Regions from separate parts of the Streptomyces sp. NPDC002884 genome, predicted to be linked through region 1. Evidence: riboswitches for the same ligand, from Rfam matches in the RefSeq annotation. Region 1 holds a riboswitch; the other holds the start of a gene.

Evidence for each region. Region 1 has a riboswitch for cyclic di-AMP ahead of ABT070_RS31495 (transglycosylase family protein). Riboswitches for the same ligand answer to the same signal wherever they lie in the genome.
Region 2: it holds a riboswitch for cyclic di-AMP, as region 1 does, so the genes downstream of both, ABT070_RS04860 (C40 family peptidase) here and ABT070_RS31495 (transglycosylase family protein) in region 1, are expected to answer to the same signal.

Annotation. Positions count from the first base shown of each region.
Region 1 is NZ_JBEOVB010000021.1:23,838-43,914, forward strand. It holds gene ABT070_RS31415 (ABC transporter permease) at 1-432, shown strand, start outside; gene mfd (transcription-repair coupling factor) at 810-4,367, shown strand; gene ABT070_RS31425 (MerR family transcriptional regulator) at 4,440-4,814, opposite strand; gene ABT070_RS31430 (SDR family NAD(P)-dependent oxidoreductase) at 4,901-5,659, opposite strand; gene ABT070_RS31435 (TetR/AcrR family transcriptional regulator) at 5,723-6,328, opposite strand; gene ABT070_RS31440 (SCO6745 family protein) at 6,437-7,378, shown strand; gene ABT070_RS31445 (antitoxin) at 7,539-7,724, opposite strand; gene ABT070_RS31450 (HNH endonuclease family protein) at 7,912-8,676, shown strand; gene ABT070_RS31455 (GNAT family N-acetyltransferase) at 9,043-9,786, shown strand; gene ABT070_RS31460 (hypothetical protein) at 9,867-10,256, opposite strand; gene ABT070_RS31465 (glycoside hydrolase domain-containing protein) at 10,536-11,366, shown strand; gene ABT070_RS31470 (SurA N-terminal domain-containing protein) at 11,567-12,211, shown strand; gene ABT070_RS31475 (nucleoside triphosphate pyrophosphohydrolase) at 12,291-13,286, shown strand; gene ABT070_RS31480 (tetratricopeptide repeat protein) at 13,330-15,615, shown strand; gene ABT070_RS31485 (cytochrome P450 family protein) at 15,612-16,907, shown strand; gene ABT070_RS31490 (LysM peptidoglycan-binding domain-containing protein) at 17,112-18,125, shown strand; cyclic di-AMP (ydaO/yuaA leader) riboswitch at 18,330-18,516, shown strand; gene ABT070_RS31495 (transglycosylase family protein) at 18,520-19,230, shown strand; gene eno (phosphopyruvate hydratase) at 19,626-20,077, shown strand, end outside.
Region 2 is NZ_JBEOVB010000002.1:89,088-100,080, forward strand. It holds gene ABT070_RS04820 (helix-turn-helix transcriptional regulator) at 45-2,552, shown strand; gene bioD (dethiobiotin synthase) at 2,549-3,271, opposite strand; gene ABT070_RS04830 (adenosylmethionine--8-amino-7-oxononanoate transaminase) at 3,274-4,563, opposite strand; gene bioB (biotin synthase BioB) at 4,556-5,803, opposite strand; gene ABT070_RS04840 (8-amino-7-oxononanoate synthase) at 5,951-7,078, shown strand; gene ABT070_RS04845 (DUF397 domain-containing protein) at 7,134-7,376, opposite strand; gene ABT070_RS04850 (helix-turn-helix domain-containing protein) at 7,386-8,246, opposite strand; gene ABT070_RS04855 (ATP-binding protein) at 8,460-8,942, shown strand; gene ABT070_RS04860 (C40 family peptidase) at 9,001-9,474, opposite strand; cyclic di-AMP (ydaO/yuaA leader) riboswitch at 9,478-9,648, opposite strand; gene ABT070_RS04865 (hypothetical protein) at 10,032-10,337, opposite strand; gene ABT070_RS04870 (ATP-dependent Clp protease proteolytic subunit) at 10,345-10,980, opposite strand.

The DNA.
Region 1 (20,077 bases):
GACTACAAGCAGGAGCTGAAGGACCAGATCGGGCAGCTGCTGAACCTGATCTACGGCCTGCTCGCCCTCGCGATCATCGTCGCCGTCCTGGGCGTGGTGAACACCCTCGCCCTGTCGGTGGTGGAGCGCACGAGGGAGATCGGCCTGATGCGGGCGATCGGTCTCTCCCGCCGCCAGCTGCGCCGCATGATCCGCATGGAGTCGGTCGTCATCGCCCTCTTCGGTGCCCTGCTGGGCCTCGGCCTGGGCATGGGCTGGGGAGCCACCGCCCAGCAGCTCCTCGCGCTCCAGGGCCTCGACGTCCTCGAGATCCCGTGGCCGACGATCATCGGCGTGTTCATCGGCTCCGCCTTCGTGGGCCTGTTCGCCGCCCTGATCCCGGCGTTCCGCGCGGGCCGCATGAACGTCCTGAACGCGATCGCGACGGACTAGCCCCTCCCGAACCAGCCCCTCCCGAACCAGCCCGGCACCGAGAAGAACGGGGGTCTTCTCGGTGCCGGGCTCATTCGTGTCCGCCGGCCGGTCCGGCGCTCGAGGACGAGGCCGTTCGGGCCGGAGGCGGGGGTCCTGGGCGGCGGTCCCCGGGGCCGGAGAGGGAAGGGGCGGCGGGGGCGAGGGGCGTCGCGCGCGGCCCCCACCGCCCCCCGGGTTGTCCACAGCCCCCGACGGACACCCCCGCCCCGACGTACGCTGGACACCCCCGGCCCGTGACACGCGTCGGGCCCTTCGCGTTGCCCACCCCGGACCCCGGTACGCCCGCATCCCCGAAGAACGCCGCGTACCCGGGCCCCTCGGACGGAAAGCCCCCCATGAGCCTGCACGGTCTGCTCGACGCCGTCGTCAAGGACAGCGCCCTCGCGGAAGCGATCCCCGCGGCCGCCGACGGCAACCGCATGCACGTCGACCTCGTCGGCCCCCCGGCGGCCCGCCCCTTCGCCATCGCCGCCCTCGCCCGCGAGACCGGCCGCACGGTCCTCGCGGTGACGGCCACCGGCCGCGAGGCCGAGGACCTGGCGGCCGCCCTGCGCTCGCTGCTGCCGGCGGACGGCGTGGTGGAGTACCCGTCCTGGGAGACGCTCCCGCACGAGCGCCTCAGCCCGCGCAGCGACACCGTCGGCCGCCGTCTCGCCGTTCTGCGCCGTCTGGCCCACCCGCGCCCCGACGACCCGGAGACCGGCCCGGTCTCGGTCGTCGTGGCGCCGGTCCGCTCGGTGCTCCAGCCGCAGGTCAAAGGCCTCGGCGAGCTGGAACCCGTGGCTCTGCGCACGGGCCGTACGGCCGACCTGAACGAGATCGTCGAAGCCCTCGCCGCAGCCGCCTACGCGCGCGTGGAGCTCGTCGAGAAGCGCGGCGAGTTCGCCGTACGGGGCGGCATCCTGGACGTGTTCCCGCCGACCGAGGAACACCCCCTGCGCGTCGAGTTCTGGGGCGACGAGGTGGAGGAGATCCGCTACTTCAAGGTCGCCGACCAGCGCTCACTGGAGGTCGCCGAACACGGCCTGTGGGCCCCGCCGTGCCGTGAACTCCTGTTGACGCAGGACGTGCGCACGCGTGCGCGTGCCCTCGCCGAGGAGCACCCCGAGCTCGGCGAACTGCTCGGCAGGATCGCCGAGGGCATCGCCGTCGAGGGCATGGAGTCCCTGGCCCCGGTGCTGGTCGACGACATGGAGCTGCTGATCGACGTCCTGCCCGAGGGCGCGATGGCCGTCGTCTGCGACCCGGAGCGGGTACGCACGCGTGCCACCGACCTCGTGGCGACGTCCCAGGAGTTCCTCCAGGCGTCCTGGGCGGCCACCGCCGGCGGCGGTGAGGCACCCATCGACGTCGACGCGGCCTCCCTGTGGTCCATCGCGGACGTCCGCGACCACGCGCGCGAGCTGGACATGATGTGGTGGTCGGTGTCGCCGTTCGCGGCCGACGAGTCGTTCACCCATGCCGCTGACGCGGCGGGGTCCGCCGACACGCTGAAGCTCGGCATGCACGCCCCCGAGACCTACCGCGGCGACACCGCCAAGGCCCTGGCCGACACCAAGGGCTGGCTGGCCGACGGCTGGAGCGTCGCCTTCGTCACCGAGGCGCACGGCCCGGCGGCCCGCACCGTCGAGGTGCTCGGCGGCGAGGGCGTCGCGGCCCGCCTGGACGCCGACCTGGCCGAGCTCGGCCCGTCCCTGGTGCACGTCTCCTGTGGCTCGATCGACTACGGCTTCGTCGACCCGGTGCTCCGTCTCGCCGTCCTCACGGAGACCGACCTGACCGGCCAGAAGGCGGCCGGCAAGGACGGCGCCCGGATGCCCGCGCGCCGCAGGAAGACCATCGATCCGCTCACCCTGGAGGCGGGCGACTACATCGTCCACGAGCAGCACGGCGTGGGCCGCTACATCGAGATGGTGCAGCGCACGGTCCAGGCCGCCACGCGCGAGTACCTCGTCGTGGAGTACGCGCCCGCCAAGCGCGGCCAGCCCGGCGACCGTCTCTACATCCCGACCGACCAGCTGGAGCAGATCACCAAGTACGTCGGCGGCGAGGCCCCCACGCTGCACCGGCTCGGGGGCGCCGACTGGACGAAGACCAAGGCGCGCGCGAAGAAGGCGGTCAAGGAGATCGCCGCCGACCTGATCAAGCTGTACAGCGCGCGGATGGCGGCCCCCGGTCACGCCTTCGGCGCGGACACCCCCTGGCAGCGCGAGCTGGAGGACGCCTTCCCCTACGTGGAGACGCCCGACCAGCTGACCACCATCGCCGAGGTCAAGGACGACATGGAGAAGACGGTTCCGATGGACCGCCTGATCTGCGGCGACGTCGGCTACGGCAAGACGGAGATCGCCGTCCGGGCCGCCTTCAAGGCCGTCCAGGACGGCAAGCAGGTCGCCGTCCTGGTGCCCACCACCCTCCTCGTGCAGCAGCACTTCGGGACGTTCAGCGAGCGGTACGCGCAGTTCCCGGTGAACGTCAGGGCGCTGTCCCGCTTCCAGACGGACACGGAGGCGAAGGCCACCCTGGAGGGGCTGCGCGAGGGCGCGGTGGACATCGTCATCGGCACCCACCGCCTGTTCTCCTCCGAGACCAAGTTCAAGGACCTCGGCCTCGTCATCGTCGACGAGGAGCAGCGCTTCGGCGTCGAGCACAAGGAGCAGCTGAAGAAGCTGCGCGCGAACGTGGACGTCCTGACGATGTCGGCGACCCCGATCCCCAGGACCCTGGAGATGGCGGTGACGGGCATCCGCGAGATGTCGACGATCACCACGCCCCCGGAGGAGCGCCACCCGGTGCTCACCTTCGTCGGCCCGTACGAGCAGAAGCAGATCGGCGCCGCCATCCGCCGCGAACTGCTGCGCGAGGGCCAGGTCTTCTACATCCACAACCGGGTCGAGTCGATCGACCGCGCGGCGGCGAAACTGCGCGAGATCGTGCCCGAGGCGCGCATCGCCACCGCCCACGGCCAGATGTCGGAGACGGCGCTGGAGCAGGTCGTCGTCGACTTCTGGGAGAAGAAGTTCGATGTGCTCGTCTCGACGACGATCGTCGAGTCCGGCATCGACATCTCCAACGCGAACACGCTGATCGTGGAGCGCGGAGACACCTTCGGGCTGTCCCAGCTGCACCAGCTGCGCGGCCGGGTCGGACGAGGGCGCGAGCGGGGCTACTCGTACTTCCTCTACCCCCCGGAGAAGCCCCTCACGGAGACCGCCCACGAGCGTCTCGCCACGATCGCCCAGCACACCGAGATGGGCGCGGGCATGTACGTGGCGATGAAGGACCTGGAGATCCGGGGCGCCGGAAACCTGCTCGGCGGCGAGCAGTCCGGTCATATCGCGGGCGTCGGCTTCGACCTGTACGTCCGGATGGTCGGCGAGGCCGTCGCGGACTACCGGCGTCAGCTGGAGTCCGGCGGGGTCGAGGAGGAGCCGCCGCTCGAGGTCAAGGTCGAGCTGCCCGTCGACGCGCACGTCCCGCACGACTACGCGCCGGGCGAGCGGCTGCGCCTCCAGGCCTACCGGTCCATCGCCTCCGCCAACTCGGAGGAGGACGTCAAGGCGGTCCGCGAGGAACTCGTCGACCGCTACGGCAAGTTGCCGGAGCCGGTGGAGAACCTGCTGCTGGTGGCGGGACTGCGGATGCTGGCACGCGCGTGTGGCGTCGGCGAGATCGTGCTCCAGGGCGCCAACATCCGCTTCGCGCCGGTGGAGTTGCGCGAGTCCCAGGAGCTGCGCCTCAAGCGGCTCTACCCCGGGACCGTCCTGAAGCCGGCCGCGCACCAGATCCTGGTGCCCCGTCCGAAGACCGCGAAGGTCGGCGGCAAGCCGCTGGTCGGACGGGAACTGCTGGGCTGGGTAGGCGAGCTGCTGGCATCGGTCCTGGGGTCGTAGGGCGAGCCACCGGGCCACCGTCGCGGTCGCGGTCGTTGTAGCCGTCGTGGTCGTGGTCGTGGTCGTGTTCGGTCATCGGGCCACCGGTCGGATCCGTCCGCCGGTGGCCTCGGCCAGGGCCGACGCGAGACGGTTGCGGACGGCGACCTGGGCCGCGATGCGCTCGTCCATGACCGCGAGGCGCCGCAGCGCGACCCGCAGATTGCGGCCGCTCGGCGGCGACGCCGTGACGTCCCGGTCCAGGCACGGCAGGAAGACGCGTGCGTCGTCCAGGGTGAGTCCCGCGTCCACCAGATGACGGATGTTGCGGACACGGACGACGACGCAGGGGTCGTAGAGCCGGTAGCCGTTGGCGGCCCGCTCGGAGTCGATGAGTCCCGCCTGTTCGTAGTGCCGCAGGGCGCGCGGTGAGACTCCGGTGGCCCTGCCGACCTCGCCGATGCGCAGGGGGCGTCCGGGCGGACGGGAGGGATCCTCACGCGGGCGGAGGCGGTCGTCGTCGTCCGGGCCGGGCTGCTGCATGCGCGCCAGTCTCATGCGACCACCGCTCCGCCGTCCACCGGGAGGATCACGCCCGTGATGAACGACGCCTGGGGTGAGGCCAGTTGGGTGATCGCCCAGGCGATCTCCGGCGGCCGGCCGACCCGGCCGAGCGGGGTGTGCGCGAGCTGCCACTCGCGGATCGCCACCCGCTGCTCGGGGGTGTGGCCGCTGTGGTCGGCGATCGGCGTCTCGACCGCGCCGGGCGCCACCGCGGCGACGCGGATCCCGAGCGGCGCGAGCTCGACCGCCCAGCTGCGCGTGAGCACTTCGAGGGCCGCCTTGCCCGCCGCGTACAGGGAGTTGCCGGGCCAGCCGCGCTGTCCGACGGCCGTCGTCACGTTCACGACGACGCCCCGGGTGTTCGTGAGGGCGGGCAGCGCGGCCTGGGTGAGCAGGACGGGGGCGATCAGGTTCGTCGCGAGCTGGGGCCGGACGGAGTCCCGCGTGTAGGTGCGCAGGGACTTGGTGTCGACGACCGCCGCGTTGTTGACCAGGACGTCGACACGGCCGCCGCCCCGCTCCAGGGCCGTACCGACGACGGTGGCCGGTCCGTCCTCCGCGGTGATGTCCACGGCGAGCGGGACGATGCGGTCCCGGTCGTACGCGGCGGTCTCGGCGAGGGGTGCCGGGCGCCGGCCCACGGCGATCACGCGCGCTCCCTGCGCGGCGAAGGCATGGGCGGTGGCGCGGCCGATCCCGGTGCCGGCGCCGGTGACGATGACGGTACGGCTGCTGTTCTGCTGGCTCATGGGGCGATCGTCGGACCCTGACACCGGCGTCAGGGTCAAGCGCGCGCCGGGACCCCGCCGGCCTCAGGCGGAGGGGAACAGGTTCATGGGCAGCGCGCGGAACACCTCCTCGGGGTCCTCGTCGCCCAGGAGGCCGTCGAGGTTGTGGCCGAGCAGGAGGGTGGCGAAGCCGTGGGCCAGGGACCAGACCGCGATACGGGCCCGCCGGGCGTCCGTGCCGTCCCCGGCGGGTGCGGGTGCGGGTGCGGGTGCGGATGTGGATGTGGGTGGGGGTGCCGTGGTGGCGATGGCGTCGGTCAGGGCGGCGGCGGACAGGGCGCGGGCCGTGGTCAGCTCCAGGTCGTCGGCGCGCAGCAGCCCGGGCGAGAACATCACCTGGAAGTGCGCCGGGTGCTCGCGCGCGAAGCGGACGTAGCGCGCGCCCGCCTCCCGTAGGTCCGCCGCCTCCGCCAGCGCGGTGGCCAGCAGACCGTGTCCCTCCGCCGCGATCGCCGTCAGCAGACCCGTGCGGTCCCGGAAGTGGTGGGCCGGCGCCGCGTGCGAGACGCCGGCGCGGCGGGCCAGGTCGCGCAGGCTCAGGCCGGTGGGGCCGTCGGTGGCGATGACGTCGAGGGCGGCGGTCAGGATGGCGCGCCGCAGGTCACCGTGGTGGTAGGGGCGGTCGTTCATGGGCAGCAGCGTACGCGGTATCTAGTCATTGACAAGTTCGCGAGGCTCGGGCAATCTTGTCAGTGTCAAGTTGTGGCCGATGTCCGAACGCGACGAGGGGGAGACGTCATGTCCGAGAATCGCGAGAACCAGGTGACCGAACAGGCCGAGCGAGGCGAGCGGGGCGAACAGGCCGAGCGGGGCGAACAGGTCGCGCCCGGCCAGGCCCGTCGGCTCTGGCATCTGCTGGAGCCGCTGCACGCGGTGATGTACTACGCGCCGGAGGTCTTCGAGGAGGCCGGCGCGCTCGGCTACTCGACCGAGGACCGCTGGGGGAGCTACTTCCCGCTCCGTGCGGCCCCGTTGGGACCGGTGAGCGCCGAGGCGGTGACCTCGGCCTTCTACAGCTTCCGGCCCGGCATGGTCGCCCGGCATGTCGAGGGCGCCTGGAAGGTCGCCGCCCCCGAAGCCGCCCTGGCGGCGAGACTGAGAGGCATCGACCGGCTGTACCGCAAGCTGTTCGGTGACCTGGTGGACAGCCCCGAGCTGGCCGAGGCCGCCGCCCTCGCCCGCCGCGCCGCCGAGGCGGCGGACACGGCGGGGCGTCCGCTCGCCGCGGCCAACGCCGCGCTGGACTGGCCGAGCGAGCCCCACCTCCAGCTCTGGCAGGCGGCGACCGTCCTGCGTGAGCACCGCGGGGACGGTCACCTCGCCGCCCTGCTCCTCGCCGGCCTCGACCCGACCGAGGCGCTCGTCTCCTTCGCCGCGATAGGCGCCGCGTCCGTCGAACGCTTCGAGAGCCGCGGCTGGACCCACGAGGAGTGGACGGCGGCGAGCGAGCGGCTGACGTCCAGAGGGCTGCTGGAGACGGACGGTACGGCGACGGAGGCGGGCCGCGACCTGCGCCGCCGCATCGAACAGGACACCGACCGGCTGGCCCTCGGCCCCTGGCAGGCTCTCGGCCCGCAGTCCACGGAGCGTCTGGCCGCGCTTCTCGGCGACTACTGGGTCGCGGTGCTGGGATCCGGCCTGCTGCCCTCGGAGTCGACGCTCGGCATCGGGAGGGTGTGAGCGGCGCCGCCGCCGCGGGTGGCAGGGCGAAGCCGCCCGCGGCGGGTTGGCTCTGCGCGGGCGGCCTCATGTGCCGGGTGATGTCGGTGGCTCGGCCCCCATGAGTCTTCGGGCCGGGCTGCGGCCGAATCTGCGGCCGGGTCCGGGGCGATTCTGCGGGCTAGGGCTGTTCGGGCCGTTCCTCGTCCATGCCGAGCCGCTCGTGCAGCTTCTGCTGCCCGGAGTCGACCTGGGACTCGTACTTGTTGCCCGTCTTCTCGTTCGCCTTCCGCTCCGCGGCGTCGGACATGTTCCTGGCCTTGTCCTGCGCCGCCTTGTTGCTCTTGAACCTGTCGAGGATGCCCATCCAGAGCTCCTTCCGGAGGTGTCTCCATCGACGATATTCCCGACAAGTACGAGATGCCCACTTGGGTCGCGGGTGGTCTGGACCTCCCGACTGCCCCCGAGCGCCCCCTCGCTACCGTGTGTGCCAGTCCCCGTCAGGGGAAAGCGCCCTGTGCGGGGTGGTGTCGGGCAGGCAAGGGGAGGGGCGCGTGAGGCGTCTGAGGGGCGGGGCGGCGGTTGCCGCTGTGCTGATGTGTGCCGTTTCGGTGGCCGGATGCAAGGAGCAGGTGACCGGCTCGGACTCCGGTTCCGGCGCGGGTTCGGCTTCCGGTGGTGCGGGAGCGACGGCGGGCGGTGGTGCGGGGAGCGGCGGAGCGGCCCTCGCGGCGGCCGAGTCGCTGACGGTGAAGGGGAGAGCACCCAAGACCGGCTACGACCGGGAGAAGTTCGGCTCCGCCTGGGCGGACACCGACTCGAACAGCTGCGACACCCGCGACGACATCCTCAAGCGCGATCTGGAGGAGGTGAAGTTCACCGGCGGCGTGTGCAAGGTGTCCTACGGCGTACTGGAGTCGGACCCGTACTCCGGGAAGGACGTGACGTACCGGCGTGGCAGCAGCAAGGTCGACATCGACCATGTGGTCGCCCTGTCCGACGCCTGGCAGAAGGGCGCCAAGTACTGGGACGCCGGCAAGCGGATAGCTCTCGCCAACGATCCGCTCAACCTCCTGGCCGTCGACGCGAGCACCAACCGTTCCAAGGGGGACGGCGACACGGCGACCTGGCTGCCGCCCAACAAGGCCTACCGGTGCACCTATGTCGCGGCGCAGGTCGCCGTGAAGAAGAAGTACGAACTGTGGGTCACCGCGGCGGAGAAGTCCGCGATGGAGAAGGTCCTGGAGACCTGCCCCGCCCAGAAACTCCCCACCGGGGGCAACCCCACGAAGGCACCGGAGCGTTTCCACGCGGGGTGAGCAGGCCGGCAGTGCGCCTGCGGCCCTATGACGACCCCACGGCAGCCCCGGTGCTCCAGGTGCCTCGGCGGCTGCCGAAGTCGCTCAGCTCGCCGAGGCGCCTGGGACAGCCGAAGCCGCCGAGCTCGCCGAAGCACCGGGGGCGGCCGAAGCCGCCGAGGCGCCCGAAGCGTCTGGGGCCGCCAAGAGGCCGCCGGGGCCGCCGATCCCGCCGAAGCACCCAGGGCGGCTGAAACGACCGAGGGGGCCCGGGGCGCCGAAACTGCCGAGGCCGCCGAGGCCGCCAAGGCCGTCGAGGCCGTCGAGGCCGTCGAGGCCGCTGAAAATCCGGTCCCGGCTGGTCGTCTCCTCGCCTACCGTGACCGCATGGAACTGAAGGTGTCCAGCCTCGCCGATCGTCCCGACATGCTCGGTCCGGTCCAGGACATGCCCGATACCTGGCCGGAGTTCGCGACACAGGACCTGGTGGGCAACGGGCACTACGGCCGGATCCCGGTCGAGTTCCCGGAGTATGTGCTGTTCGCGCAGGACGAGCAGGAGCAGGTCGTCGCCCATGCCTACAGCGTGCCGTTCGCCCTGCACGCCGACGGTCGTGGCGGGTTGCCCGCCCGGGGCTGGGACCAGGTGCTCGTCTGGGCCTTCGCCGATCGGCGGAGCGGGGTGCGGCCCGACACGGTGAGCGCGATCTCGATCGTCATCGCCCCGCACGCGCAGGGCCTCGGCCTGTCCGGGCGGATGCTGGCGGCGATGAGGGACAGTGCCCGGGCGAAGGGCTTCACCGAGGTCGTGGCCCCGGTCCGGCCGAACGCCAAGCATCTCGAGCCGCGCACTCCGATCGAGGAGTACGCGCACCGGGTCCGGGAGGACGGGCTGCCGTACGACCCGTGGCTGCGGGTGCACGTGCGGGCGGGCGCGAGCATCGAGCGGGTCGCGCCGGCGTCGATGACGGTGGCGGGCTCGCTGGCGGAGTGGCGGCGCTGGACCGGGCTGCCCTTCGACACCCGGGGCGACATCGAGGTGCCCGGCGCGCTGGTCCCCGTGCGGTGCGAGCCGGAGCGGGACCACGCGGTGTACGTCGAGCCCAACGTGTGGATGCGGCACCCTCTGTGAGGGAGACGCGCGGTGTCACCGGCAGGTGGCGCCCACGGGGTCACCTCGCGCCGAGCCCCCAGGTCTGTCGCGCGCGGGCCCTACCGCCCGTAGGGGTACCCCTGCTGATACGGCTGGCCCTGAGGGGCCATGGGCGCCCCGTACGCGGGCTGGGCGGCCGGGATCTTCTTGTCGAACACCGCGGACAGCAGCAGCACCGTCGCCGTCAGCAGGGTCACCAGTATGGCGATGCCGAAGAAGGCGTCCCCGTCGCCGTCGGGCGTGATCACCGCCCACGGCAGGATCACGCACTCGTACAGCGCGAACGAGCCGAAGGCCACCCAGTCCGAGGAGAGGCCGCGGCGGGTCGCCACGTACAGGAAGGGCACCCAGACCAGGAAGCCCAGTGAGCACCAGACCAGGACCACCCAGGCGAGCCGCTGGAACCAGCCGGCCGTCAGCCGTCTCTCCGCGCCCGCCCCGGTCGTCATCGTCGGCATTGTCATGTCGCCCCCCAAGTCACCTGGGGCAAGCGTAGGACACGGACAGGCCGCTTCAGGTCATCGCTTCTTTACTGTGACATGAGCGAATCTTGTGGCGATGAGGGCGCTGTGTTTCCCGACCGGTGAGAGGCCGCGGGTTACCGTGCGATCCGTCCGGTGCTGGACGTCGAGCCGAGGCCGTATCGTCGCACCGAATCAGGGGACTTCAGCCAGACACGACCGTACGCAGCGACAACGCCGTACGCGAAGACGAACGATGGGGTGGGGATGGCCGAGCACCGGCAGTCCAGAAAGCGCAGATACATCACGTGGGGCGTGGCCGGAGCGGCCGTCCTCGCGGGGGCGGGGATAGCGGCGCAGACCTCGATGGCGGCCACCACCTGGCCCGCCCAGAAGACGTACACCGGCCGTGCCTTCGACGCCTGCACCGCGCCCTCCCTGGCCGCGATGAAGGCCTGGAAGACCGACGGCTACTACGGGGGCGCCGCCGTCTACGTCGGTGGCAAGAACCGCGGCTGCGCGCAGCCCAACCTGACCGCCTCCTGGGTGAAGTCGGTCAACACGGCCGGCTGGAAGCTGATCCCGATCTACGTGGGCGCCCAGCCGTCCTGCCAGACCGGCTCCAGCCCCGAGAAGCTCACCGCCGCCACGGCCGCCTCCCTCGGCGCGACCGACGGCGCGGACGCGGTCGCCAAGGCCTCGGCGCTCGGCATGAAGGCCGGCAGCCCGGTCTACCTCGACATGGAGCCCTACGACATCACCGACAAGGCGTGCAACGACGCCGTGTTGACGTATGTGCGCTCCTTCACCAAGACGCTGCGCGCCAAGGTCTACCGGGCCGGCTACTACGGCTTCAGCAGTTCCAGCGCCAAGGCCGTCGCCACCGCGACGAACAAGACGGACCTGCCGGGCAACCTCTGGTACGCGCTGTGGGACAAGAAGGACACCACGACGACCGACTGGCCGTGGGGCGCCACCCAGTACACCGGCCACAGCCGCGGTCACCAGTACATGGTCAACAGCAAGGAGACCCGCGGCGGCTACACGATCACCGTGGACCGCGACGCGTGGGACGCCCCGGTCGCCATCGTCGGCTGAACCGGATCGGCCTCGCCAGGGGCGCCCCGCGCGCGTGGGGCTGAGCCCTCGCACCGAAGAGCGGGCGACGAGCGGGCGCGGCGGTGCCCGAAGTCCTGGTGAATCGTTGGTCGAATGGGTTGGCCCCAGCCGTCCCACTGCCTAACATCGATCACCGCAAGACTTTGTGCACCGTCGCACAATCTCCTCGGGAGGTTTCCTTGCACCGCCGTCGTCGCACCGCGCTCCTGCTGTCCGCCGCGATCGTGGCGGCCCCGCTCCTCGCCGCCTGTGGGAACGACGCGCATCCCGGCGCGGCGGCCGTGGTCGGCGACCAGCGGATCACCGTCGCCCAGCTGGAGAGCCGGGTGAACGAGGTGCGCACGGCCCAGCGGGCCGCGGTCACCGACGACGCCCAGTACGCGCAGGCCGTCGCCCAGACCGGTTCCCTCGCCCGGGACACCCTGCACGGCATGGTCCTCGACAAGGTGCTGCACCGCGCCGCGCAGGACGCGGGCATCACCGTCAGCCGTCGGGAGGTCCAGGAGATGCGGGCCGGCCTGGAGCAGCAGGCGGGCGGCGCGCAGGGCCTGGAGGCGGCATGGCTCCAGCAGTACGGCATTCCGCCGCAGCGCCTCGACGAGAACCTCCGCCTCCAGCTGGAGGCCCAGAAACTCGCCACCGAGCTCGGCACGAACACCAGCCAGCCGGCCTTCTGGAACGCGCTGTCCAAGGCGTCCAAGGCGCTCGACGTCGACCTCAACCCGCGCTACGGGAACTGGGACGCGCAGAAGGTCGCCCGCGTCGACGCGAAGACGCCCTGGGTACGGGAGATCTCGGCGGCGGGAACGCAGCAGCCGACGTGACCATGTGATCGTACGACCGGCCGGTCCTCCCTGTGGATAACTCGCGAGGGCGCTGACGGGCGTGGGTTACGTTCGGGGTGTGAACGCCATCAGCTCCGCCGCCGCTCCCACCGAGGCCGAGGCCCCCGGCCGCGTCGTCCTGCTCACCACCAGCCACCGGGTCGCCCCCGGTCTGCTGTCCTGGCCCGCCTGGCAGGCCCTGCGCACGGCGGACCGGGTGCTGTGCGCGGACGGCGCGCATCCGCAGCTGCCCTATCTGCGGGACGCGGGCATCACCGTCGAGGAGACCTCCCCGGCCGCCGAGGAACTGCTCGCCGCCTGCGCCGGCGGCCGCACGGTCGTGGTCGTGGCCACCGGCGAGGGCGAACCGGCCCTCACCGACGGCCTGGCCCGCCTGGCCGGCTCCGGCCGTGTGTCCATGCCCGACCTGGAACTGCTCCCCGCCTCCTACGACCTCCCGGGAGCCCGGCTCCTCGACCTCGTCCAGGTCATGGACCGCATCCGCGCCGAATGCCCGTGGTCCTCCCGGCAGACCCACAAGGGCCTGGCGAAGTACGCGGTCGAGGAGTCGTACGAACTGGTCGAGGCGATCGAGGACGGCGACCACGACGAACTCCGCGAGGAACTGGGAGACGTGCTGCTCCAGGTCGTCTTCCACGCCCGCATCGCCGAGGAGGACGAGGAGTCCCCGTTCTCCGTCGACGACGTGGCGGGCACGATCGTCGCCAAGCTCATCCACCGCCACCCCCATGTCTTCGGCGACGCCACCGCCACCACCCCGGAGGAGGTGAAGGAGCACTGGCTCCGCACGAAGGCGGCGGAGAAGCGGCGGGAGTCGGTGACGGACGGCGTACCCCTCCACCAGCCCGGACTGGCCCTCGCGGCGAAGCTGGTGTCCCGGGCCCGCACGGCACGGCTCGAGGTACCGCTGCCGACGGCCGAGGGCATCGGCTACGAACTGCTCGCCCTGGCGGCGCGAGCCGAATCGGAGGGCGTCGACCCGGAGGCGGCCCTGCGCGCGGCGGCCAGGGCGTACCGGGACGCGATCCGGGGTGTCGAGGGGGTGGATGGTTAGTACGGTGAGTTCCTGATCCGGTTCGTGGGGTGCGGGGGCTTGTATGGAACGGGAGTCGGAGGAGCTGGCGGCCTGGGCCGCGGAGGTGCTCAACAGGGGGCTGCTGTCGGAGAACCGGGAGGAGATCCGGCGGGCGTTCGTCGCGTGGTTCGCGCGCCACGGGGGAGCCGGGGCGGTCCCGGTACAGATCACCCTTCCGTCCGACGGCCTGGAAGAGACGCTCATTGCGGTCGAGGGCCGGCACTTCGAGGCCGCGCTCCTGTCCGGCGAGGAAGGATCGCTCACCGGCCTGTTCGAGCTGATCGACCGCTTCGAGCAGGCTCCGCGGCCCCCCGAGCCCGCTGCCCGGCCCTCTTCCGGCGACACCGTCGGCTACTACGGCGGCACCTACCACGGCCAGGTGGTGGGCGTCCTGAACCAGCACACCTACGCACCGCCGCCCGGCGTCTTCGCGGTGCCCGACCCCGGCAGCTGGCCCACGGTGGCGGACGCCGACCTGGTGACCCTGGGCGTGCGGCCCGCCGGGCGGCACTCGGCGGACCCGGCGCTGCCGCCGTACGTCCCCCGCGACATCGACGAGACGCTGCGGGGCTGGACCGCGCGGGACAGACTGCTGGTGATCACGGGCGGGCCGCTCACCGGCAAGTCGAGGACGGCCTGGGCGGCCGTCGTCCGCGAGACGGACCCCCGGACCCGGGTGTACGCGCCCGCTCCCGGCACGGACCTGCGCGGACTGCCCGCCCTGCTGCGCGGCCGGGACGGCGGGTACGTGCTCTGGCTGGACGAACTGGAGGGCCACCTCGGCGAGCACGGGCTGACCGTGGTCCTGCTGGCCGACCTGAGGACGCTGGGTGTCCCGGTGGTGGCCACGATGGGCGACGACCTGTACGACGCGCACCGCTTCGGCGGTGGACCCGCGTCCCGGCTGATGACGCTGGCACGGTCGGAGCGGGTGAGTTCGCGCTGGAGCGAGCAGGAGGTCGAGCGGCTGACCGCCCTGCGCGACGACCTGCTCGGCGAGGCACTCGACCGGCGCGGCGCCACCGGTGTCACCCAGTACCTGGCCATCGGCGCGGAACTCCGGGCGCAGTGGCAGCGGGCCGGGTACTCCAACAGCCGCCATCCGTACGGTCACCTGCTGATCCGGGCCGCGACGGACCTCGCCCGCTGTGGCGTCACCGGGGACATCCCCCGCCGGCTGCTGGAGGAGGCGTGCCGCACTCACGGCGCGCACCGGCCGGCGGGGCGGGCGCAGCCGGAGTCGTTCCAGGAGGCCGTCGACTGGGCCGTCCAGCCGCTGCACGGGGTCACCGGGATGCTGGTACCGGGAGCGCCGCTTCGGGTGGGGGAGAGCGAGGAGACCTGGCGGCCGTACGGCTCACTGGTCGTCGACGCCGAGCAGGAGACCGCGAGGGCCGTCCCGGACGCCGTCTGGCGCTGCGCGCTGGAGGGGACGAAGTACGACACCGGGGTGCACCTCAACGTCCGTGCCACCGCCGACGTCGTCTTCTCGGCCAGGGCGCAGGAGGGTGACGCCGGGGCGATGCACCTGCTGAGCCTGCTCTCCGAGAACGAGGCCACGGCACTGGACTGGCTGCGCAGGGCCGTGGACGCGGGGAGGACGGAGCTGGCGGGGCAGGTCGGCGAGCGGCTCCTCGGACGGGGGGAGGCGGAGGAGGCGCTGCCTTATCTGCGGACGGCGGCCGAGGCGAAGCCCGATGGTCCGGAGGCGCGGCTGCTCGGGGAGGCGCATCTGGCGCTGGCCGAGCAGTGGCTGCGCAAGGCGGCGGCCGGCCGTGACATGGCGGCGGCACACCGGCTGGGTGACCTGCTGCTCGGACGCGGCGACCTCAGCGAGGCGATGGACTGTTACATCGGCGCCGAGATGCAGGGCTACGCCCCCGTCGCCCGGAGCGCGGCCGTGTCCTTTCTGCTGAGCCACGAGGAGGAGGCGGCCGAGGTACTGCTGGCCCGCGCCGCCGCCGACGGCGACGAGGGGGCCGCGGAGTTGCTGGCCGACATCCGCAAACCGCGACAGAGCCTGGGCGACGCGGCGGACTACTTCGCCGGCGAGGGGCGGCTGGATGCCACGCACCAGGCCGTCGTGGCGGAGAAGACGGGGTCCCTGGAAGATGCCCGCAAGGGGTACGAGCAGGGCTACGCCCAAGGCGACGCCTATGCCGCCTACCGGCTCGCCCTCCTCCTCGGCAAACAGGACAACCCCGCCGAAGCCATCCTCTGGTATCGCAGGGCCGCCGACATGGGGCACCCCGGCGCGCGCAAGGCCCTCGCGGAACAGGTCGAGGACACCGCTACGGTCGAGGAGTGACCGAGCAGCCCGACACAGACCACCCGGACCGCACCGCTCCCGAACTCTTCACCTGGGAGTTCGCGACCGACCCCTACCCCGCCTACGCCTGGCTGCGCGAGCACGCGCCCGTGCACCGCACCGTGTTGCCCAGCGGTGTCGAGGCCTGGCTGGTCACCCGGTACGCCGACGCGAAACAGGCCCTCGCCGACCAGCGGCTCTCCAAGAACCCGGCGCATCATGACGAACCGGCGCACGCCAAGGGCAAGACCGGCATCCCCGGTGAGCGCAAGGCCGAGCTGATGACGCATCTGCTCAACATCGACCCGCCGGACCACACCCGGCTGCGACGGCTCGTCAGCAAGGCCTTCACGCCCCGCCGGGTCGCCGAGTTCGCGCCGCGCGTCCAGGAGCTGACGGATCAGCTCATCGACCGGTTCGCTGCCGAGGGCGGGGCCGACCTCATCCACGACTTCGCCTTCCCTCTCCCCATCTACGCGATCTGCGACCTCCTGGGCGTGCCCCGCGAGGACCAGGACGACTTCCGCGACTGGGCGGGGATGATGATCCGGCACGGCGGGGGTCCGCGGGGCGGGGTCGCGCGGTCGGTGAAGAAGATGCGCGGCTACCTGCTGGAGCTCATCCACCGCAAGCGCGCGGAGCTCCCCGCCGACCCGGCTCCCGGCGAGGACCTCATCTCCGGCCTGATCCGCGCCTCGGACCACGGCGAGCACCTCACCGAGAACGAGGCCGCCGCCATGGCCTTCATCCTGCTGTTCGCCGGCTTCGAGACGACCGTCAATCTCATCGGCAACGGCACCTACGCCCTCCTCACCCATCCCGAGCAGCGTGAACGTCTCCAGCGGTCGCTCACCGGGGACGACGGCGACCGCGGCCTCCTCGAAACCGGCGTCGAGGAACTCCTGCGCTACGACGGCCCCGTGGAACTCGCCACCTGGCGGTTCGCGACCGAGCCGCTGAGCGTCGGGGGGCAGGACATCGCGCCGGGCGATCCCGTTCTCGTCGTGCTGGCGGCCGCCGACCGTGACCCGGCGCGTTTCTCGGATCCCGACACCCTCGACCTGTCCCGCCGCGACAACCAGCACCTCGGCTACGGCCACGGCATCCACTACTGCCTGGGCGCCCCGCTGGCCCGGCTGGAGGGCCAGACCGCGCTGGCCACCCTTCTCACCCGGCTGCCCGATCTCCGACTGGCCGTGGATCCGGCCGAGTTGAGGTGGCGCGGTGGGCTCATCATGCGCGGACTGCGTACGCTGCCGGTCGAGTTCACTCCGGTGCATTCCGGCTCATAAGCGGTCCATGTCTGACCGGATGTCAGCCGGAGTGTGACCGTTCGGCGGAGCAAAGGTGACCAACACTCAAGTCTGTGATCTTCACGTGATCTGCGCGGCATTAACTTGTGACAAGTGATCGTCTGCCGATACGTTCACTCGTCAGCGCGGAGCATCGGTCTCACCGCCGCGCCGGTCAGTGCTGTCCAGAGAAAGGCCCCTCGCATGCTCTCCGGGAACGGTCGTCACCGTCGCCCCCGCCAGGCCCCGGCCCTCCTTGTCGCGGCCGGAGTGACGGGCTCCGCCATCGCCATCCCGCTGCTCGCCGCCTCCGGCGCGAGCGCGGCCGACGGCACGGTGTGGGACAAGGTGGCGCAGTGCGAGACCGGCGCCTCGTGGAGCGCCGACGACGGTGACGGCGAGTACGGCGGCCTGAACCTCACCCAGAAGGACTGGGAGGCGTACGGCGGCCTCGACTACGCGACGAGCGCCGACCTGGCCAGCCGCAGCCAGCAGATCGCCGTGGCACAGAAGGTGCTCGCGGCCGACGGGATCGGCGCGTGGGGCACCTGCGGGCTGACCTCCGGGCTCACCCAGGAGAACGGCGCGCTGAACGTGGACACCGGCGTGGCGGACGACTCGTCCGACTCGTCCGACTCATCTGGGTCTTCCGGATTGTCCGACCTGTCCAGGGGGTTGTCCGGATCCTCGGGCTCCTCGACGAGTGACGACTCCTCGACCGGATCGTCCGACTCGTCCGCCGATTCCTCCGGTTCGCCCTCGGCGTCCGCTTCCTCCCCTTCGTCCTCTTCCTCCGCCGCCACGGACGACTCCGGCACGTCCGGCGGTTCCGGCGGCCGGAGCGGGTCGACGGGCGACGACTCGCCCACGGCGACCCCGGAAGCGGACGACTCAGACAATTCAGGCCAGGACGAGGGTTCTTGGAGCCTCGTCGACACCAGCTCCCTCGGCTCCGGCCGCCACCGTGGCGCCACCGCCGACGAGCCGGCGACCAAGAGCGCGACCGACACCGGCGTGGGCGGCACCACCACCGCCTCCGCCGGCCGGCACGCCGCGGCCACCTATGTGGTCCAGGAGGGCGACTCCCTCGCGTCCATCGCCGACTCCCTTGGCCTCGACGGCGGATGGCGCGCCCTCTACGCCGAGAACAGGGACCTCATCGGCGTCGACCCGAGCAACATCGCCGCCGGTCAGACCCTCGACACAGGGGTCCAATAGGGCGCAAAGCCCAAGAAAAACAGCGGGAGTTCACGTCACGCTTCGCGCCGAATGTCCGATTTGGTGAAAGTGTGGGATGAGTCTCAGAAGCCCTGATCGTCTTTGAAATTCCGCCGATCGCGTGTCTACGGTCGAGGCCGCTCGGCAACCCGAGCCCCGGCCGTCGCAACGCCGAATCCTGCCAGCGACGACCCGGGAACAGTCGTCGCGCAAGCGCCGTAGGCAGGAGCGGGGGACCCAAGGTAAGTGCCGCGCCGGTCGGTTGACCGGAACGGCTCGGGGTGAAGCCACACCTCCCACGGAGCAGCGCTCCGGCGGACGAGGAAGTGGCCGGGCAACTCACACGGCCCGAACCCGACAGCTCACCTCGCAGGCGTCGGTGAGGGGATCCACCATGCTGTTTTCCGGTAAGGGCAAGCACCGCCGTCCCTCCAAGGTCACCCGTGTCGCCACGCTCGCCGGTGTCACCGGCGTCGCCATCGCCGCCCCGCTGATGGCGGCCGGCAACGCCTCCGCCGCCACCGCCTCCGAGTGGGACGCGGTCGCCCAGTGCGAGTCCGGTGGCAACTGGTCCATCAACACCGGCAACGGCTACTACGGCGGCCTCCAGTTCTCCGCCTCCACCTGGGCCGCGTACGGCGGCACCGCCTACGCCTCGCAGGCCGACCAGGCCTCCAAGACCCAGCAGATAGCCATCGGCGAGAAGGTCCTCGCGGGCCAGGGCAAGGGCGCCTGGCCGGTCTGCGGCACCGGCCTGTCCGGCGCCGCCTACAACGGCGGCAGCGCCGCGGGCTCCGGCTCGTCCAGCTCGTCCGGCTCCTCCGGCTCGTCGGACAGCGGCAGCACCACCAGCCGCTCGACCGAGGAGCAGAGCGCCTCCCGCTCGACCGACCGCCCGGCCGCCTCCAAGACGGTCACCACCCCGACCGGCAAGAAGGTCAAGAAGGGCGACGGCGAGTACAAGGTCGTCAAGGGCGACACCCTCAGCTCCATCGCCGAGAAGCACAAGGTCAAGGGCGGCTGGGCGAAGCTGTTCGAGCTGAACAAGGACATCGTCGTCGACGCGGACCTCATCTACCCGGGCCAGCAGCTGCACCTGAAGTGACGCTGGGCGCGCGGTGACGCGGCGTCCGAAGTGACGCTGCGCCCGAAGTGACACCTGGCCCCCAGAGAAGCCACAGCGCCCTCACATCCGAGGTCGGCACACTGAAGAGACCTCGTGAGGGTCACCCCCCGTCCCCACGGGCTCCCCGCTCCGGTGCGTGTTCCCCCGTACGCACCGGAGCGGGGTTTCTCTTTGCCCGTTCGTCACTTCCTGTCGGCCTTTCTCGGCCACCCCCTTTGTTCCGGGCGGAAACAATAGGTACGGTCTCCCTGTCCACGGGACGGTCGGTCGGCTGCCGACGGCTCCGGGGCGGTTAGGCTCTAGTCGCAAGGCTCAGCAAGGGATCGTCACGGTCCCTGGGCCCCGCACAACCAGCGTCACATCCCAAGAAGGAGATGCTCGTGCCGTCCATCGACGTCGTCGTAGCCCGGGAAATCCTGGACTCCCGAGGCAACCCCACGGTCGAGGTCGAGGTCGGCCTCGACGACGGCAGCACGGGTCGTGCCGCCGTTCCGTCCGGCGCCTCCACCGGTGCCTTCGAGGCCATCGAGCTCCGCGACGGTGACCCCAACCGCTACCTCGGCAAGGGTGTCGAGAAGGCCGTCCTCGCCGTCATCGAGCAGATCGGCCCGGAGCTCGTCGGCTACGACGCCACCGAGCAGCGCCTGATCGACCAGGCCATGTTCGACCTGGACGCCACCGACAACAAGGGCTCGCTCGGCGCCAACGCCATCCTCGGCGTCTCGCTCGCCGTCGCCCACGCCGCCTCCGAGGCCAGCGACCTGCCGCTGTTCCGCTACCTGGGCGGCCCCAACGCGCACCTGCTCCCGGTGCCGATGATGAACAT
Region 2 (10,993 bases), on a different contig from region 1:
GCCAGTCTTTACGGTTCAAGTAACCCGCCAGTAACGTCACTTGTGTGGTGACACGAGTGAACCCCCCGTCGCTTGACCGCACTTCGCCACCGGCGCCTCCGGGAGCGGGCCCGCTCCCGGTCCCGGCGCTGTCCGAAGGCGTCCGCGTGCGCGTGCTGCGCCTCGTATACGGCGACCCGCGCGCCGCCGCCGAACTCGTCGCGCGGCTGACCGAACGGCAGGCCGCCGGCCTCGACCCGCTGCCGGCCGAACCCGCCGATCTCGCCCCCGAGACGCTGCGCGCCCACCGCCGCGAGGTCCGCGCGCTGCCCGACGGCACCCGGCTGGTGCTCCTGCTGGCGGCCGCCGACCAGTACCCGGTGGCCACCCACGCCTTCCTGCGCGCCGTCGCCGCCGCCCGCCTCGACACCCGGCCCCTCGACGCGGCCGAGGCAGCCGGGATCGCCTACGCCACGGCCGGCGGGGTCGGCTTCCGCGACGCCTGGACCCGGATCGCCGCGTACGAGACGGCGGCCCCGGCCGACCGGCGCGACGCCCACCGACTGCTCGCCCGCGTCCTGCACGGCCCGGCGGAGACACCCCGGCGGTCCTGGCACCGGGGCGCGGGCGCGCTCGGGCCCAGCACGCGGCTCGCCGCGGAACTGACGGCGGCCGCCGACCGGGCGCGCGCCGCCGGCGACCCGGCGCTCTCGGGCGCCCTCGCCGAACGCGCCGTCGAGCTCTGCACGGACCCGGGCGAACGGTCCCGGCTCCTCGCCCATGCGGCGGCCGACGCCTGGCACCGCGGCGACGGCGACCGCTCCCGCGCCCTGGCCGCCCGCACCGACGCCGACGCCCTCACCGGCATCCTCGCCCTGCGGACCGGGCACGCGGGGGAGGCGTTCGACGCGCTGCTGGCCGGGGCGGCACGGGCGGCCGGGACGCGGCCCGCGCCCGGCGACCCGCCACCGGCACGAAGCGCCACCACCACCGCTTCCCCCACCACGACCGCTTCCCCCACCACGATCGCTTCCCCCGGCACCACCGCCTCCTCCGGCACCACCGCTTCCCTCGCCTCCGCCGACCTCACTGCCTCCGCCCTCTCCCGCGAGTCCCGCGAGTCCCGCGAGTCCCGCGAGTCCCGCGAGTCCCGCGAGTCCCGCGAGTCCCGCGAGTCCCGCGAGTCCCGCGAGTCCGGGGAGTCCGGGGAGTCCGGGGAGTCCGGGGAGTCCCGGGACCATCGCGAGGCAGCGGGCTCAGCCCCCCTCACCCCCGTCGCCCACTTCCTGGCCCGAGCCGCCGAAGCCGCCGTCTACACCGGTGATCTGCGTCGATGCCGTGAGGCGACGCTCGTCGCGGCGCAGTCGGGCGTCGACCCGCCCGGTGTGCTCGGCGGCCTCGCCGCGGCCGTCGACGGGCGGTACGAGGACGCCCGCGACCTGCTGGAGGCCACCGCCGGACGGTGCGGTCCCGGCGGCGACCCCACCCTCCTCCTGCACGCGGGCATCGCCGCCCTGATGCTCGGCGACCACACCCGCGCCGCCACCGCCACGGTCCGGGCCGCCGCCTCCGCCCGCGCCCGGGGCGTCACCGCCGCCGTCTCCCAGGCGATGGAGTTCCGTGCCTACGCCGACTTCTGGACCGGCCGCCCGCGCGCCGCCGAGGCCGCCGCGCTGGACGCCCTGCGCCAGGCGTACGCCACCGGACAGGACAACGGCGCCTGCCATCTCCAGGCCGCTCTGGCGATGTTCGCGGCGCTCACCGGCGACGAGGACCTGTGCCGGGAGCGGGCCGCGGCCGCCCGGTCCTACGCCCTCGCCCATGCCCTGGGGCTGCCCGCCGCCCTGGCGCAGTGGGCGCTCGCCTTCCTCGACCTCGGCTCCGGCCGCTTCGACGCCGCCGCGGCCCGGCTGCGCGCGCTCGCCGCCTCGGGCCCGGGCCACGGCCACCGGGCCATCCGCCACCTGGCCACCCCGCACTATGTCGAGGCGGCCGTGCGCACCGGCGAGACCCGGGTGGCGCGCGCCGCGCACGCCGACTACGACCGCTGGGCCCGTGCCGTCGACAGCCCCGACGACCTGGCCCTCAGCGCCCGCTCCCGGGCCCTGCTCACGCCGGGCGCCGACGCCGTCGAGCACTACCGCACGGCGCTGCGCCTGCACGCCGAAGGGACGCGCGCCTTCGAACGGGCCCGCACCGAACTGCTGTTCGGCAGTGCGCTGCGCAGGCTGCGCCGCCGCACGGAGGCCCGCGACCGGCTGCACAGCGCCCTGGAGGCGTTCGAGTCCTTCGGCGCCCCGCACTGCGCCGAGAGCGCCCGCGCCGAACTGCGCGCGCTCGGCGCCCCCGCGGCCCCCACCCGCGGCGACCGGCGTCCGACGGCCCACCTGACCGCCCAGCAGCTCCTGGTCGCCCGGATGGCCGCCGACGGTGCCACGAACCGGGAGATCGCCGCCCGCCTCGCCCTCAGCCCGCGCACCATCGACCACCATCTGCGCGGTGTCTTCACCCGCCTCGGCATCCGCTCCCGCATCGAACTCGTACGGCTGCTCGCGGACGCGGAGAACGGCTAGGACCCCGAACCGGTCCGCTCGCGGAAGGCCTCCGCCTGCCAGGTCCCGTCCAGCCGTGGCGCCAGCCAACCGGGCGCCACGGTACGGAAGTCGGCGGGTTCGAGAGCACCGGCTCCCGACGGCAGCGCCCCCAGCAGCGGGGCCCCGGCCACCTCCGGCAGATCCACGACATTGCAACGGGACGCAAGATCGGGGGAGTCGGGCCAGCTGCCGATCACGACCCCCAGCAACTCGACTCCCCGTACGCGCAGTTCACGGGCCGTCAGCTCCGTCGTGTTCAGCGTGCCGAGGCCCGCCGAGGCCACGACCAGCACCGGCGCCCGCAGCAGTTGCGCCGCGTCGGCCAGCGTCCCGCCCGCCTCGTCGAACCGGACGAGCAGCCCGCCCGCCCCTTCGACGAGCACCAGGTCGTGTTCGGCGGCCAGCTTCTGCGCCGCCTCCGCCACGTCCTGCGGCCGCACCGCCGCCAGGCCCGCCCTGCGCGCCGCCGTCGCCGGAGCCAACGGCTCGGGATAGCGGGCCAGTTCGGCCGTCGTCACCGCGCCCGCGAGCCGGGCCACCTCGGCGGCGTCCCCGCTCTCGTCCGCCCGTACGCCGGTCTGCGCGGGCTTGAGGACGGCCACCGACCGCCCCGCCGCGAGCGCCGACGCGGCGACCGCGGCCGTCGTGACGGTCTTGCCGACCTCCGTGCCCGTCCCCGTGATCACCAGGATCGGCATGTTCATCCCTCCCGCGCCGCGGCGCACACCGCGCGCGCGATCCGTGCCACGTCCACGTCACCGGTGACGTACGGCGGCATCGTGTAGACCAGATCGCGGAACGGCCGCAGCCAGACGCCCTCGCGCACGGCGGCCCGAGTGGCGGCCGCCATGTCCACGGGGCGATCGAGCTGGACGACGCCGATCGCGCCGAGGACCCGGACGTCCCGCACACCCGGGATCTCCGCCGCCTGAGCGAGTCCCTCCCGCAGCCCCGCCTCGATCCGTTTGACCTCCGCGAGCCAGTCCTGTCCGAGCAGCAGCTCGATCGAGGCGCACGCGACGGCCGCGGCCAGCGGGTTGCCCATGAAGGTCGGCCCGTGGGCCAGGACCGGCACCTCGCCCCGCGAGATCCCGTCGGCCACCCGGGACGTGCACAGCGTCGCCGCCATCGTCAGGTAGCCGCCGGTCAGCGCCTTGCCGACGCACATGACGTCCGGGGTCACCGCGGCGTGCTCCGCCGCGAACAGCGCGCCCGTGCGCCCGAACCCGGTCGCGATCTCGTCGAACACCAGCAGCACGTCGTGCGCGTCGCACGCCTCGCGCAGCACCCGCAGATACCCGGGGGAGTGGAACCGCATCCCGCCCGCGCCCTGTACGACCGGCTCCACGATGACCGCGGCCAGTTCGTCGGCGTGCCGCCCGATCGTCTCGCGCAAGAGGTCGGCGTACGCCTCCTCGAACTCCACCGGAGGCGCGTCCACGAAGACCTGTCGGGGCAGCACCCCGGTCCACAGGTCGTGCATCCCGCCCTCGGGGTCGCACACGGACATCGGCTGCCAGGTGTCGCCGTGGTAGCCGCCGCGCCAGGTCAGCAGGCGTCGCTTGGCCGGGCGGCCCAGCGAGCGCCAGTACTGGAGGCACATCTTCACCGCCACCTCGACCGACACCGAGCCGGAGTCGGCGAGGAAGACATGCTCCAGACCCTCGGGAGACATGTCGACAAGGAGCTTCGCCAGACGTACGGCGGGCTCGTGGGTGAGCCCGCCGAACATCACATGACTCATCCGGCCCAGCTGATCGCGCACGGCCTCGTTGAGCACCGGGTGGTTGTAGCCGTGGATCGCCGACCACCAGGACGCCATGCCGTCGACCAGCTCACCCGAGCCGTCCGCCGGCCGCAGCCGGACCCCGCTCGCCGACTCCACGACGAGCGGTTCGACCCGGCCGGGCATCGGACCGTACGGGTGCCACACGTGCCGCCGGTCGAGTTCCAGCAGCTCGGGCACCCCGAGCGGGGGCAGCTCAGGCATTGGGCGCGAGATCGGTACCGGCGCCTCGGCGGCGTACGGCGACCAGGTCCGTACGGGCCTCGCCGACCGCCGCGGTCGCCGCCGGGGCCACGGCCGCGGTCGTGGCCGGGGCGGAGCCGCACACACCGCCGCCCTCGTGCGAGCCGCACCCGGAGTCCTCGTGGGAGCCGCAGCCACCGCCTTCGTGGGAGCCGCAGCCACCGCCCGCGTGGGACCCGCAGGCCCCGCCCGCCGTCGCCCGGTGCTCCGGCAGGGTGACCTGCTCCGCGCCCTCCACCTCGAAACCGGCGTCCGCGATCATCTCCAGGTCGGCCTTGCCGGCCTGGCCCTCGGTCGTGAGGTAGTCGCCCAGGAAGATCGAGTTGGCCAGGTGCAGGGCGAGCGGCTGCATGGTGCGCAGATGGACCTCGCGGCCGCCCGCGATGCGCACCTCGACGTCCGGGCAGACGAACCGCACCATCGCCAGGATGCGCAGACAGCGCTGCGGGGTGAGGTTCCACTCCTTGGCGAGCGGGGTGCCCTCGACCGGGATGAGGAAGTTGACCGGGACGGAGTCCGGATCCAGCTCGCGCAGCGAGAAGACGACGTCCACCAGGTCCTCGTCGGACTCGCCCATGCCGGCGATCAGACCCGAGCACGCCGACAGACCGGCCGCGTGCGCCTTCTGCACCGTGTCCACCCGGTCGGCGTACGTGTGCGTGGTCGTGATCTCCCCGTACGTGCCCTCGGACGTGTTCAGGTTGTGGTTGTAGGCGTCGGCGCCCGCCTCGCGCAGCCGTTCGGCCTGGCCCTCGGAGAGCAGGCCCAGACAGGCGCAGACCTCGACGCCCTCGTTCTGGTCCTTGATCGCCTTGATGGTGCCGGCGACCCGGTCGACGTCACGGTCCGTCGGACCGCGCCCGGACGCCACCAGACAGACCCGCTTGGCCCCGCCCGCCAGCCCGGCCGCCGCCGCCTGCGAGGCCTCGTCCGGCTTGAGCCAGGTGTACTTGAGGATCCCGGCCGTGGAGCCGAGCCGCTGGGAGCAGTAGGAGCAGTCCTCGGGGCACAGCCCCGACTTGAGGTTGACGAGGTAGTTCAGTTTCACCCGTCGCCCGAACCACTGCCGGCGCACCCGGCCGGCCGCGGCCACCACGTCCAGCACGTCGTCGTCGGAAGTGGCCAGTACGGCCAGCGCTTCCTCGCGGGTCGGCAGCTCGCGCCGAAGCCCCTTGTCCACCAGCGTGTTCAGCAGGTCCATGAGAGCCGATCCTGTCCTACGCACCCGCTCCGGGCCAAGGTAGGGATCGCACAACACACCGGGTTCGACGTGTGGGTATTGCCACACCGTGGGTGGGCGGTCGGCCCGCTAGTGTCTGTCCGCTACCTACAAAAGCCCGGAGGACCCATGGCGTTCGGCTGGATCGACGAACAGGCGGAGCTGCGCCGCCGGGCCGGACTCGTACGGACGCTGCGGCCCCGCCCGGCCGACTCGCCGCTCCTCGACCTGGCGAGCAACGACTACCTGGGCCTCGCCCGCCATCCCGAGGTGACGGAGGGCGCCGCGGCGGCCGCCAGGACCTGGGGCGGCGGTGCGACCGGCTCCCGGCTCGTCACGGGCACCACCGAGCTGCACGCCGAGCTGGAGCGGGAGCTCGCGGAGCACTGCGGCTTCGAGGCGGCCCTCGTCTTCTCCTCCGGGTACGCGGCCAACCTGGCCGCGGTCACCGCGCTGGCCCCCCACGGCTCGCTCATCGTCTCCGACGCGGGCAACCACGCCTCGCTCATCGACGGCTGCCGACTGGCCCGCGGCACCACCCAGGTCGTCGGGCACGCCGACCCGGACGCGGTGCGCAAGGCGCTCGGCACGCACGACGGCCCGGCCGTGGCCGTCTCCGACACGGTCTTCTCGGTCGACGGCGACGCCGCCCCGCTGGCCGCCCTGGCGGCCGCCTGCCGGGAGTACGGCGCCGGACTGGTCGTCGACGACGCCCACGGGCTCGGTGTGCTCGGGGAGGGCGGTCAGGGCGCTCCGTACGCGGCGGGTCTGGCGGGCGCCGACGACGTCGTCGTCACGGCCACGCTGTCCAAGTCGCTGGGCAGCCAGGGCGGCGCCGTACTGGGTCCCGCGCGGGTGATCGAGCATCTGGTGAACGCGGCCCGGACGTTCATCTTCGACACGGGTCTGGCCCCGGCGGCGGCGGGCGCGGCGCTGGCCGCTCTCGGACTGCTGCGGCGGGAGCCGCAGCGCGCGCGACGCGCGCGTGAAGTGGCGGGCGAGCTGCACGCGCGCCTGACGGCCGCGGGTCTGGCAGCGGTGCGTCCGGACGCCGCGGTCGTCTCCGTGCGTGCGCCGTCCCCGGAGGGGGCCGTGCGCTGGGCGGCGGACTGCCGGTCGGCAGGCCTGGCCGTGGGCTGCTTCCGTCCTCCTTCCGTGCCCGACGGCATCTCGCGCCTCAGGCTGACCGCGCGTGCGGACCTCTCCGGGGCCGAGCTGGAACGCGCTGTACGGGTGATCGGCGAAACACGACCATGAGTCGGCGTGACACGGCCGTGGACCGCCGCTGACCGCTCCGGCTGCTCCGGTTCGGTCAGCGGACCCGCGAGAACACTGCCGTGAAGCCCGACCAGCTCTCGGGGGAGAAGAGCAGGGCGGGTCCGGCCGGGTCCTTGGAGTCGCGTACGGCGAGCAGACCGGCCCAGGGGCCGGAGGCCGGCCGGGCCGTCTCCACACAGTTGTTCGCTCCCGTGCTGTAGCTGCTGCGCAGCCACCGCACATCCGGGAGACGGTCGGGATCGGTACTGGAAGGTACGTTCCGCGGTGGTGCGGACATGGTGCCTCCTTACGCGCCGTCGGCTATCGCGGCGATGTAATCCGATGAGTCCCCGGGCGAAAGGGCATGCGCCCGAAGGGCGTTGAAGGCCTCGGTGTAGGCCTGGAGGTCTTCTTTCCGTTCGAGATAGAGGCTACTCGTCAAGTGGTCGAGAACAACCACGTCCAGATCAGAAGTGCGCGAAAATGAGAAGATAACGAAAGGGCCGGTTACCCCGATATGCGCTCCGGCGGCGAACGGCAGTACCTGGAGCCGGACTTGGGGCAATCGGGCGGCTTCCACGAGCCGGCCCAGCTGTCGCGCCATCACCTCGGGCCCGCCCACCTCCCGCCGCAGCACCGCCTCGTCCAGTACCGCGCACAGTTCCAGCGGCGGTTGCGCGCGCAGCACGTCCTGGCGGGCCAGCCGTACCTCCACCAGGGTGTCGAGCTGGTCCTCGTCGCCCCCCTCCACGGCCGCCCTGGTCACCGCGCGTGCGTACTCGGGCGTCTGCAGCAGTCCCGGCACCACCGTCGTCTCCAGGGTGCGCATCGCGCTCGCCTGCGACTCCAGGCTGATGAAGTCCCGGTAGGTGGGCGGCAGCACCCCGCGGTAGGCGTGCCACCAGTGGTCCCGGCCGCCACTTCCGCCGTCGCTCGCCAACGCCAGCATCAGCTCCCGCAGTTGCGGATCCTCGACACCGTAGGCGTCGAGGAGTAACCGCACATCGGCCGGTTTCGATCCACTGATACCGGTCTCGATGCGGCTCACCTTGGACTGGTGCCAGCCCACGAGCCGGGCCGCCTCACCACTGGTGAGCCCCGCCTGGGCGCGCAGATTGCGCAGTTCGGCGCCCAGCTTTCGGCGACGCACCGCGGGACCGTGCTGCATGGGTCCCTCCTTACTCCTATCGGGCCGACCAAATACGCTCTGCCGTCGCAGAGTTCACCGCATTGGGCGACAGATATATGCATATCTTGGTGGATCCCACCCGTGACCGGCGCGGTAATGGCAGTCTGGCGAAGAAGCACCAGTCCGGGACCGTACTCGAACCATCCGCACCGTGTCGGGCTCCCGGTCCCGTGGGAAAGGGACGACGTCGCCATGGCAGATCACCTGGAAGCATCCGTCACTCTGCCGAGCGATCCCGCCTCGGTGTCCACGGCCCGCGGCTTCGTGGCCGACGTCCTGGGGGAATGGGGTCTTCCGGCGGACACGGAGGCGGCCGACGCCATCCGGCTCATCGTCTCGGAACTCGCCACCAACGCCGTACAGCACACCTTCGGGCAGTCACCCACCTTCACGGTGGACCTGGTCCTCGACCGTGACGAACACCTGCGCGTCGGGGTCACCGACAGCCACCCGCGCTTCCCCAAACGACTGCCGGCCGCCGTCCAGCAGGACAACGGCCGAGGCATGGTGATCATTCGCTGGCTCACCGCGGAGTGCGGCGGCAGGCTGAGAGTGCGGCCCACCCGGGAGGGCGGCAAGACGGTCACCGTCGAGCTCCCGTGGGCCGTCCCGGCGACGGAGCCGGTGGCCGGAGCTCTGACGGCCCCGGCGGAGGGTGAGCTCCCGGGGCGTTGAAGGCGCGTCAGGACGCCCCCACCGCCCCGGGAAAACCAGCCCGTGACCCTGGCAGGCCCTAGCGGACCCGCCCGTACCAGACGCTCTTGGTCCAGATCTTCTGGAGCTTCACCACGTCGCCGGTCTTCGGCGAGTGCCAGATCTTGCCCTTACCCGCGTAGATCCCGACGTGGTACACGTTCGAGCCCGAGTGGAAGAACACGAGGTCGCCCGCCTTGCGGCTGGACGACGAGATGTGCTTCGTCTTGTTGTACTGCTGGGCCGCCGTGCGGGGCAGGCTCTTGCCCGCCTTCTTGAACGAGTACAGCGTGAGCCCCGAGCAGTCGAACCTCTTCGGTCCGGTGGCGCCGTACTTGTACGGGGCACCCTTCTTCGAGGCCGCGATCTGGAGCGCCTTCGTCGCCGGTGTGGCGGCCGCGGCGTCGGGGGCGAGCCCCGGGACCACGACGGAGCCGCCCACGGCGGCGATGGCGAAAGCCGAGGCCGTACCGGCCCGGGCCATGAGCGACGGGACACGATTGAGCGCAGTCATGCGCAACCCTTCGTCAGCCGCCTGTGAAGGATGACCTGTCGGATTCGGGCTGGCGAAGTTGCCCGGCCGCTGCTGCGGCTTCACCCCAAGGGCTGCTCGGCCCGGTCATGGCGTGACCGTTCCGGCGACCCGTCGTGCTTGGGTCCTCCACTCCTGCCGATGCACTCCTGTCGACCGGTCATCCGTGCGGCGGCAGGACTCGGCGTCCGCCCGGACCGCCCCGCCGCTTGTGGCGGGGGCTTGTCGTCAGTCAGGGATCTTGGCTCACCGATGTCCGAAAATCCCAACGGAACCGGGGATTTGTGGGGTTACTCACCACTCACCCGTTCGGGTGGACACCCTGATGGGGGATCAGGTGTCAAGGCGCCTCAAGGCCTCCCACCAGCGGTGGAGTCCGCTGTTCCGCCCGAAGAGCGCCCTTTTGCGCAACCTCGGAGGGTCCGGGGGAGCAGTAGACGCTCCGCTGAACGGGGGTACCTCTTCTGGGCCGTTTCGACTCCGGTCCGGTCGTCACGTCCCGGGCGTGAGCGGTCCGGACCGGAGGTGGGCCACTCGGGTCAACTGTCGGAGAGCGGGGGCAGCGTGACACGCGCGGTGCGGCGCTCTCCGTCCAGGACGCGCAGCGCCCGCGCGAGCGTCGGCGCGTGCAGCTCGCTCTCGCCCCGCTGGTGCATCAGCGTCAGCGCGTCGCGCAGCGCGGCCGCCTTGGTCACCAGCGCCTGGGCGGCGCGCAGTCCGCGGTAGGTGTCGCCGTGGTGGGCCGGGTTGATCCGGCCGAGCATGTCGACCACGTCGAGGTAACCGTCGATCAGCTCGGCCTCCGCGCGGGTCAGTGCGGGCAGCGGCGGCAGCTCGGGCACCATCGGCGGCTCACCTCCCGCCGGACGCGCCGGCCGAGGCCCTGCGGCCGGGGACGATCCCGTCCACCAGGCCGTACTCCACGGCCTCCTGGGCGGTGAGGAACCTGTCCCGCTCGATGTCCGCGGCCACCTGCTCCGGCGTCCGTCCGGTGTGCCGTACGAGCATCTCCTCCAGGCCCGCGCGGGTGCGTGCCAGCTCCTCGGCCCGTACGGCCAGGTCGCTGGCCCGTCCCTCGAAGGGCTCGGGCGGGGACGGCTGGCGGATCGTCATCCGCGCGCCCGGCAGTGCGTACCGCTTGCCCGGCGTGCCCGCGGCGAGCAGCACCGCGGCGGTCGAATCCGCCCGGCCCAGGCAGGTCGTCCCGACGTCGCAGGTGACGAAGCGGATGGTGTCGTAGAGGGCCGTCATCGCGCTGAAGGAGCCGCCGGGGGAGTTGATGTACAGCGCGATGTCCCGGTCCGGGTCCTTGTGCTCGAGGTACATGAACATGGCCGTCACGTCGTTCGCCGAGATGTCGTCGATCGGCGTCCCCAGGAAGACGATCCGCTCCTCCAGCAGCTTCGAGTACGGGTCGACGGTCCGGTGCCCGAAGCTCGTGCGCTCGGTGAACTCGGGCAGTACATGGCGGGCGGACGGTCGGTTCATCGGAGCCCCCTCC